3 regions of the Jejuibacter sp. L23 genome follow, and region 3 is predicted to be linked to each of the others. Evidence: predicted binding sites of a transcription regulator. Region 3 holds the regulator's gene; each other region holds the start of a gene.
The links. Region 3 encodes LexA, which represses DNA repair genes until DNA is damaged. Its sites were predicted from a motif close to TNCTGTATGTACATACAGNA; they were not measured.

Region 1 (3,278 bases), 1.4 Mb from region 3:
ACCAGCACATCGAATTCGCCCAGTCGCAGGTCGCGAATAATCTCCATCCGCTCCACGGTATCGATATCCGAATGCAGATAGCGTACCCGCTCCCCGTGCTCTTCCAGATATTCGGTCAGGTCTTCCGCCATGCGTTTGGTCAGGGTGGTCACCAGCACCCGTTCGTTGCGTGCGGCACGTTGACGGATCTCCGACAGCAGATCGTCCACCTGAGTCGCTACCGGTCGGACCTCGATCATCGGATCCAGCAGGCCGGTAGGCCGCACCACCTGATCGATCACATCGCCGCCGGATTTTTCCATCTCGTAATTGCCCGGCGTCGCGGAAACGTAGATGGTCTGGGGCGCCAGCGCCTCGAACTCTTCAAATTTCAGCGGGCGGTTATCCAACGCCGACGGCAGCCGAAAACCGTACTCCACCAGGGTCTCTTTACGCGCCCGGTCACCGCGGAACATGCCGCCAATCTGGGGAATGGTCACGTGGGATTCATCCACCACCAGCAGTCCGTCTGCGGGCAGATAGTCGAACAGGGTCGGCGGCGGCTCGCCCGGGCCGCGCCCGGAAAGATAGCGTGAGTAGTTTTCGATGCCCGAGCAGTAGCCCAGCTCGTTCATCATCTCCAGATCGAACTGAGTACGCTGGCTCAGGCGCTGCTCTTCCAGCAGTTTATCGTTAGCCAGTAGCACTTTGCGGCGATCGGCCAGTTCGACTTTGATCTCTTCCATCGCCTGGATGATGCGCTCGCGCGGCGTCACATAGTGGGTTTTGGGGTAGATGGTGTAGCGCTGCACCGTGGACTCCACGTGGCCGGTCAGCGGATCGAACAGCGACAGCCGCTCCACTTCGTCATCGAACAGCTCCACCCGCAGCGCTATCTCGTCGGATTCCGCCGGGAAGATATCGATAACCTCGCCGCGCACCCGGAAGGTGCCGCGCTGGAACGCCTGATCGTTACGGGTGTATTGCAGCTCCGCCAGACGCCGCAGAATCGAACGCTGATCCACCAGCATCCCGACGGTCAGATGCAGCATCATCTTCAGGTAGAGGTCGGGATCGCCCAGACCATAGATAGCGGATACCGATGCCACCACCACCACATCGCGCCGCTCCAGCAGCGCTTTGGTGGCCGACAGTCGCATCTGCTCGATGTGCTCGTTCACAGAGGCATCTTTTTCAATAAAGGTATCGGAGCTGGGCACGTAAGCTTCGGGCTGATAGTAATCGTAATAAGAGACGAAATACTCCACCGCGTTTTCCGGGAAGAACTCCTTCATTTCGCCATACAGCTGCGCCGCCAGGGTTTTGTTCGGCGCCAGCACCATGGTGGGGCGCTGCAAATTCGCGATGACGTTGGCAATAGTGAAGGTTTTCCCCGAGCCGGTTACCCCCAGCAGAGTCTGGTGCGCCAGCCCGTCATCCAGCCCCTCGCAGAGGCGTTTAATGGCATCAGGCTGGTCGCCGGAAGGTTGGAAGGCGGAGTGGAGTTTTAACGCTTTGCTCATGGCGGGCTACCTGGTGGTGAAGAAGTGTGCAAGCCGGAGAGTAATTTTACTCGCCATGGCGGCTTTTGCCAATCACAATAGCTGGATGAAAACACAGTAACCTGCTATTCACCTCCCCCTCCTCACACCGATTCACCGGTAAAAATCTGCCGTTTGGCCGCCGCATCGGATGATTTAACCTGGCGATTTCGGTTATCCCCAGAGAGCGGGTAAATTTTAACATTTGTCAAGCAAGGCGATGAAAGTTTTATTTCCTGAGATGGCAGTTTTATGACAAGGATTGATTTTATTTAACTCGTTGAAATAAATTAATTTTTAAATAAAGGCGGCTTTGACACCAATTCAGGCGCGGACCGCGTCTTTTCTTGCTTACCGCAGGTTTTCTAACTCTAATGCACAAGGTTATCCACAGGAATAGTGGATAACTGCTCCAGGCCCACAGACCATGCCGTCTGTCCAAAAGCCCTGATTTGTGTGTGTCAGGCCGCAAAAAAAAGTTTTGCGCTTTTTTTTCTCTCTTAAACCGTCCGAGGCACATTCCAGTCTGGCACCATAAAGTCCCCTTTCTGCACCAAAAGGGCGAGCCCCCCGGCACCGGTGAAGTGCAGGCTGACGCCCCAGCCAGCAGAGTAAAACTCTGCATTGCAGCGTTTTATCCGTTTTTTTAGCGGGTGTCTGCTCTTTCCGCTCATTGAAATAGCTGGCAAGCGATTTGCAGTGGTTCCTGATAGCCGCGCACGCGGTGGCCGATAACCCAGGCGGAGGAGTGAGCCATGTTGAGTGTACGCGCAGTGAATCAGTTTTACGGTGAGCGCCACGTATTATGGAATGTGGATCTGGAGCTGGCGCCGGGAGAGTGCACCTGTCTGTTAGGCGAGCCGGGCGCGGGTAAAACCACCCTGGCCAACTGTATCACCGGCCACCTGCCGGTACAGAGCGGCACCCTGCTCTGGCATGCCCCCGGTGGTCCGCCGGAGGATTTGCGTAATATGTCGGTCGCACGCAGGGCGGCACTGGGCATTGGCTACCTGCCCCAGGGTCGGCGGCTGTTTACTCAGCTTTCGGTCGAGGAGAATCTGCATATCGCGCACAGAGCGGTGAATACCGCTCCCCGCGCCATTCCGCCGCTGATCGACACCCTGTTTCCGGCGCTTTATGCCATCCGACATCTGCGCGCCAGCGCGCTGCCTGGTGTGCTGCAACAGCAGCTGTCGTTAGCTCTGGCGCTGGTCACTGCTCCACGGCTGCTGATTCTGGATGAGCCCCTGAGCGCACACCCGCAAACGCCGCTGGAAGAGATGGCGCTGCTGGTGAAACGGCTGGTTCAGGAGTTTGGAATGACGATTCTGATGGCCGAGTGCAGCCTGTCGTTCATCCGCAAAGTGGCGGATCGTTTCTGTCTACTGCATCGCGGCCGTAACCTGGCCCAGGGCAGGCCAGGTCAACTGGATGAACGACTACTGGGCTGGATGGCGCCTTAGGCGTCAAGCAGGGTCAGATCGAGCCACCGGTCGCCAGGTACGGCAGGATCCGTAAGCCAGGGGATCTCGCCAAGCATCGGCGCGGGCAACCGCTCGCGCAGCGTGGCAAGGTATTCCGCATGGCGGCGGCCGGGTTGCTGAACATTATTGGCGACCCAGCCCGCCAGCCGCAGCCCGGCGCTCTGCACCGCGGCGGCGGTCAGCAGCGCATGGTTGATGCAGCCAAGCTTAATCCCCACCACCAGAATGACCGGCAGTTGCTCTTCCACGACCCAGTCGGAAAAATAGCGGCGTT
Region 2 (3,278 bases), 1.9 Mb from region 3:
TACCGGCATAGTTGCTCTGGATAGCGTTCAGGCGTGCGGTTTCAGCGCTGCCCTGAACCAGCCCTTCGGCACTCAAACCGAACAGATTGGTGACCAGCACACCGACCAGGGCGGCGATCAGGGTGGTCAGCAGCAGCAGGCCGATGGTCAGTACGCTAATTTTGCCCAGCGAAGAGGCATTATGCAGGCGGGCCACGGCACTGAGGATACAGGCAAAGACCAGCGGCATGACGATCATCTGCAACAGTTTGACATAGCCATTACCGACCACATTAAACCACTCAATCGACTGCTTCATTACCGGGTTGTCGGCACCGTAGACCAGATGCAGGCCCAGGCCAAACAGCACGCCCAGAACCAGACCGACCAGCACTTTTTTCGCCAGACTCCACTGACGGTGCCGCGTTTGCGCCAGCGCCAGCAGCAGAATAGCGAACACCACAACGTTCGCTATAAGTGGAAAGTTCATCCCCGTTTACTCCTGAGTTTTGTCTATGACCGCGTATAACTGCGCGGCCTTATAGGTATGGCGCCAAGTGTAACAGCACTAAAAAACGGGAGATTATACCCAAAAGGAATTGAATATTCTTAAATGGAATAACGTGCGGGGTTATTGGCCCATCTGGTGATTAATAAAACGGTCGAAGCCTGTCTGCAGACTGGAAATGACCCAGGATGACCAGCGTACCGCTTCATTATCCGGAGCCGACTGGGGCAGCCACAGCGCATAGCAGAAAAACAGAATGCACAGCGCACGCTCCAGTTGATTGCCTTTTTGCGGCCGGACGATGGGCAGACGGAAACGCCAGCGGCAGGGCCAGAGCAGCGGTACGCCAGCCGGGGTCAGCATATCGGCCAGAATATGGCTCAGATAGCCCAGCACCATACCCTGAATGGCGTCGGCGGGAATCACCCAGCTTTCAGGCACCTTCAGATAGAACAGCGTCAGCGCCGCGAAAACCGCCAGCAGGCTGTGGGTGAATCCCCGGTGACCAAAGGCTCTGGCCACCGGACGCGACACCCAGGGAATGCGTTGCCCCAGGAAGGATTTAGGGTGGTCGATATCCGGCATCAGACAGCTCAGCACCGCAGCGGGCACAATATGCCACCAGTCACCCTGGGCCAGGACCGGCGTCAGCTCCACATTTTTTGCAAATACTGCGCAGGCGATGGAAAAGAGGAGGTGGCCTTCCGCCGTCATGATAAAACCTGGGGTAACTGTCAATTCATCCAGTATAGGGTTTTTATACAGTAGAAGGAAGTGGTGACGTTGTAACACTTTATCACAACGTCACTGTAGTAACAGGGATTAACGGGCGAGCCATCCGCCATCGACCGCCAGCGTGAAGCCGTTGACATAGTCAGAAGCCGAAGAGGCCAGAAATACAGCCGGGCCGCGCAGATCCTCCGGCGTGCCCCAGCGACCGGCCGGAATACGCTCCAGAATCTCCTGGCTGCGGTTTTCATCATCGCGCAGCGCCTGGGTATTGTCGGTGGCCATATAGCCAGGCGCGATGCCGTTAACGTTAATACCGTGAGGCGCCCACTCGTTAGCCAGCAGTCGGGTCAGCCCCAGAACGCCGCTTTTCGATGCGGTATAAGAGGGAACCCTGATGCCGCCCTGGTACGACAGCATGGAGGCGATATTGATAATCTTGCCGCCACTCCCCTGGCGGATAAACTGGCGGGCCACGGCCTGGGAAAGGAAGAATAGCGATTTCAGGTTCAGGTTCATCACCTCGTCCCACGCCTTTTCACTGAATTCCAGCGAGTCGGCGCGGCGGATGGTTCCGGCGTTATTGACCAGAATATCGATGTGACCCATCTCTGTGACGGTGCGGCTGACGATATCCTCAATGGCATCGGTGGTGCTAAGGTCGGCCTGAATAGCCATAAATTTACGGCCCAGCGCGGTCACTTTCTCACGTGTCTCAATGGGATCTTTACGGCTGACGCCCACGATGTCACAGCCAGCTTCTGCCAGTGCCAGGGTCATTCCCTGGCCTAACCCGGTGTCGCCGCCGGTGACGATCGCCACTTTGCCCTGAAGAGAAAATGCATCGAGAATCATAGATTGCTCCTGTCTGGCATGGATTTGGTTCTGCTCTGATGGGATCAATCATAGGCGTGGGAAAGGGAAATAACAAATAAAATGAAATTATGTTTCAAAAATTATGCAACCGGGCGTTTCCCACACCCGGTGGGCTATCAGGGGCGAAGATGGTGGGGAGCCAGGGCGTTAAGCGACTCCAGGCGCACGTCGGCCAGCGCCCAGCGTGGGTCGCCGCGATTTTCAATGGCCGGTACCACGATTGAACGCATACGCGCCGCTTTACAGGCGATCATCCCATTGACCGAATCTTCCAGCGATACGCAGTTAACTGGCGCCACATCCAGCTTACTGGCGGCATCCAGATAAACCTGGGGATGAGGTTTACTAAACGGTAGCCCTTCGGCGGAGGCCAGGGCATCAAACTGATCGCGCAGTTCGAACATGGCTAATACCCGCTCCAGCATGCGCATTGGCGAGGCTGAGGCGAGCCCTACTTTTAGCCCCATCGCTCTACACTGCGCCACGGCTTCGCGTGCGCCGGGCAGCAGGGGGCGTTCTTCTTCGACCAGTGCGATAGCGCGCTCGATGATCTGCGCGGTGGCTTGTGCTTTAGAGATGCCCTGCCAGGGCTGTTGGGCGTACCAGAGATCCACCACCATATCGATGCGTAGTCCCAGAATATCCGGCAGCTCGCCGCGCCTGGTAATATCAACGCCCAACCCGGCCATGACTTCCAGTTCGGCCCGATCCCATAGCGGCTCGGAATCGATCAGCAATCCATCCATATCAAAAATTGCGGCGAGTACCCGACGTTGGTTCGGCATGGTTACCACTCCTGTTAACGGCAAATATAACGAAAGTTCTGCATATCAATAGCCTGGAACGGCGGGGCTTACCAGTGATTTACCCGAACTCACGGCAAAAATCAGGCGAAAAACCGGCGGACGGGTTAGAATCAGGATTCAGGATAGCCTCATAAGCACAAGGGGAGAGGATGACGTATCAACAAGCTGGGCGCGTTGCGCTGTTAAAACGCGTCGCCGGTTGGGTGATTTTTATTCCGGCGCTGGTATCTACCGTGATATCGCTGCTTAAGTTTATGTATGAGCACAGCGAGAAGCGACCGGGCATTGATGCGGTGATGATGGATTTTGCGCATGTGATGATCGATATGGTGCGCTTTAATACGCCGTTTCTGAACTTTTTCTGGCACAACTCGCCGCTA
Region 3 (3,278 bases):
ATGTGATCGAAGCACACGGTCTGTGCGCGCCCTGCGCCGAAGTGGAAGCCTGCCGCAACCGCGAAATCTGCCAGCACGATCACAGCGTCGCCGTGAAAAAACGCGGGCGCTAAACCGCGCCCACGCCCTGCTACCAGCGGTAATCGTTACGCTTTTCCCACTGGGTCACCTCTTTTTCTGCCTGGGCTCTGGCGTAGCCATAGCGTTGCTGAAGCCTGCCAATCAGCCGCTCATGACGGCCGCTGGCAATGGCGCCGTCATCGTCGGTCATCCTGCCCCAGGCTTCGCGGACTCTACCCACCAGACGGCGGCAGCCGCCTTCGATTTCGTCTCTGAGCATTGCGTACCTCCGCGCCGGATTTAGCCTCACTCACCCATAAAGTATAGCCTTGCAGGCTCACTGGTGGCCCGGCACCTTAAACCAGGTATCGTTACGCCAGTGACGGCGCCAGATCCAGCCCAGGGAGAGGCCACGCAGCCCCAGGAATACCGTCAGAGCCAGCCACAAGCCATGGTTGCCCAGCCAGGGCAGCGTCAGTAGCGTCAGTCCGAATCCCAGCGCGGCAACCGCCATGCTGTTACGCATTTCCGCGCCGCGGGTGGCCCCCACAAACATGCCATCCAGCAGATAACACCAGACGCCAACCAGCGGCAGCACCGCCTGCCACAGCAGATAGCGATCCGCCTGAGCCTGAAGTTCGGGGATTGAGGTTAACAGGGCCACGATCTGCGCCCCCGCCAGGGCGTAGATCGCAGCGAAGCAGAGCGCCACCAGACCCGCCTGGCGGCAGGCTGCTCGCCATACGCTCAACAGCTGGCCGGTACTGCGCGCGCCAAAGGCCTGGCCGGAGTGGGCCTCTACCGCATAAGCAAAACCATCCAGCGCATAGGCGGTGAAGGTCAGCATGGTCATCAATACCGCGTTAATCGCCACGATTTCGCTACCGAGGCGCGCACCGCAAATGGTAATACCGGCAAAACAGAGCTGAAGCAGCAGGGAACGCAGCATAATGTCGCGGTTCAAAGCCAGCAGGCGGCGAATATTGCCGCGCCAGGCCTGCTTCAGCATATCCATCGAGATGCCACGTAGCCGCAGTACCCGCCACACCATCACCAGCCCGATAAGCAGCGTCGCATATTCGGCAATGACCGTCGCCAGCGCCGCCCCCTGCACGTTCATATGCAGGCCTACCACAAACCAGAGATCCAGCGAAATATTCAGCAGGTTACCCACCACCAGCAGAATAACCGGCGCACGGGCGTACTGGACACCCAGCAGCCAACCCAGCAGTACCAGATTGGCGAGCGTTGCCGGAGCGCTCAGCCAGCGAATGGCCAGGAAGCGCTGCGCCTGATACAGAACCTGCTCGCTGCCGCCGACAATGTACAAAGCCAAATCAATCAGCGGAGTACGTAACGCCACGATCAGCACACCGGCAATCAACGCCAGCATCAGCGGCTGAACCAGCGCTCTGGCCAGCGCCGGCGCATTTTTCGCGCCCCATGCCTGAGCCGCAAAGCCGGTGGTGCTCATCCGCAGGAACAGCAGCAACATAAACAAAAAGCTGGTCGTCGTAGCGCCAACGGCAACGCCGCCCAGATAATCCGGCGAGTCGAGATGACCAATGACCGCAGTATCCACCAGCCCCAGCAGCGGTACCGTCACGTTAGAGAAAATCATCGGCAGCGCCAGCCGCCATAATGCTTTATCGGTTTTTTGGAAAAGGGGCATGGCCATTATCCGGTTATGCAGTCAGGAGAGTTAAAGCAGAGACGCGCCCGGGAACGGACGCGTCAGCAGGGGGATGCGTTTATAAATTCAGAGCCATTCGCCGTTGCGGATCACCCCGACGGCCAGCCCTTCAATAGTAAAATTCTGTTCGCGCAGATCGACCACAATAGGTTCAAACTCGCTGTTTTCCGGCAGCAGTTGTACCGTGTTGCCCTGCTTCTTCAGGCGTTTAACCGTGACTTCATCTTCAATGCGAGCCACGATGACCTGACCGTTGCGCGCCTCCTGAGTCTTATGTACCGCCAGCAGGTCACCATCCATAATGCCGATATCTTTCATCGACATACCGCTCACTCGCAGCAGGAAGTCCGCACTCGGTTTAAACAGGGAAGGGTCGACCTGATAGTGGCCTTCAATATGCTGCTGGGCCAGCAGCGGCTCACCCGCGGCAACGCGCCCAACCAGCGGCAGCCCCTCTTCTTCTTCATGCAGCAGTCGGATACCGCGTGAAGCGCCAGAGACGATTTCGAGAACCCCTTTGCGCGCCAGAGCCTTCAGGTGTTCTTCTGCGGCATTAGGCGAACGGAAGCCCAGTCGCTGCGCGATTTCCGCACGGGTGGGCGGCATTCCCGTCTGGCTGATATGCTCCCTGATGAGATCAAAAACCTCTTGTTGCCTGGCCGTTAACGCTTTCATTCCGCCCCCTGGGTGTATATACAGTTATGCTGTGAGTATATACAGCAGAAGGCGATTTTGGAACCACAACGTGGTAAAAAGTCAGCGTTTTATCCGTTTCCTGAAGCTTTACCGCAAATGCGACCAGAGTAGCGTGACCCAGGTGAAAAGCGCGACGATAATCGCTAACAGCACGGCGGCGGAGCCCATATCTTTCGCGCGACCGGAAAGTTCGTGATACTCGCTGCCGATCCGGTCAACAACGGCTTCGATGGCGCTATTCAGAATTTCGACGATCGTGACCAGCATGACGGAGCCAATCAGCAGCACGCGCGTCATGGCGTCAACATCCAGCCAGCAGGCCACTATAATGGCAATAACCGCGGCGACCCCTTCCTGGCGGAAGGCCGCTTCGTTACGCCACGCCGCGCTCAGACCTTTCCAGGAATAGCCGGCAGCTTTGATGATACGGGTAAAACCAGTGGTATTATTCGCCATGTAATGGAAACCTTTTCAAAAAACACACTCTAAATAGTTCAGTTGCATCAAAGCGGCAAGGGCGCGCCCGAGCCGATTAACGAAGCCAGACCGAATGCAGCAGGCAGTATGACGAAAATCAGCGTCAACGCCAGCGCGCTTCGATTAATAGTGGTGCCGCAGAATTTCCGTGCCGTTTCTGGTATTCTGACGGCGCATTTGCATGATTAACCAGAGGCTTTACATCATTTATGTCAGGCTGGTCCCGATTTTTATACAAGCTCCTTAATTTACCATTAAGTATTCTGGTAAAGAGCAAGTCAATTCCGGCGGATCCCTGCGCCGAACTTGGCCTGGATACTTCGCGTCCGATTATGTACGTTCTGCCCTATAA

Region 1: the regulator LexA is predicted to act here: its motif matches at 1,582-1,601, upstream of uvrB (excinuclease ABC subunit UvrB).
Region 2: the regulator LexA is predicted to act here: its motif matches at 1,217-1,236, upstream of SCU88_RS10170 (metal-dependent hydrolase).

The regions. Positions count from the first base shown of each region.
Region 1 covers NZ_CP138199.1:1,768,338-1,771,615, reverse strand. The annotation lists gene uvrB (excinuclease ABC subunit UvrB) at 1-1,502, opposite strand, end outside; gene SCU88_RS08145 (ABC transporter ATP-binding protein) at 2,276-2,983, shown strand; gene bioD (dethiobiotin synthase) at 2,980-3,278, opposite strand, start outside.
Region 2 covers NZ_CP138199.1:2,215,847-2,219,124, forward strand. The annotation lists gene SCU88_RS10165 (L-cystine transporter) at 1-469, opposite strand, end outside; gene SCU88_RS10170 (metal-dependent hydrolase) at 611-1,201, opposite strand; gene kduD (2-dehydro-3-deoxy-D-gluconate 5-dehydrogenase KduD) at 1,310-2,071, opposite strand; gene hxpB (hexitol phosphatase HxpB) at 2,209-2,877, opposite strand; gene SCU88_RS10185 (YniB family protein) at 3,048-3,278, shown strand, end outside.
Region 3 covers NZ_CP138199.1:345,627-348,904, reverse strand. The annotation lists gene zur (zinc uptake transcriptional repressor Zur) at 1-113, shown strand, start outside; gene SCU88_RS01595 (CsbD family protein) at 131-340, opposite strand; gene dinF (MATE family efflux transporter DinF) at 398-1,732, opposite strand; gene lexA (transcriptional repressor LexA) at 1,820-2,428, opposite strand; gene SCU88_RS01580 (diacylglycerol kinase) at 2,537-2,905, opposite strand; gene plsB (glycerol-3-phosphate 1-O-acyltransferase PlsB) at 3,136-3,278, shown strand, end outside.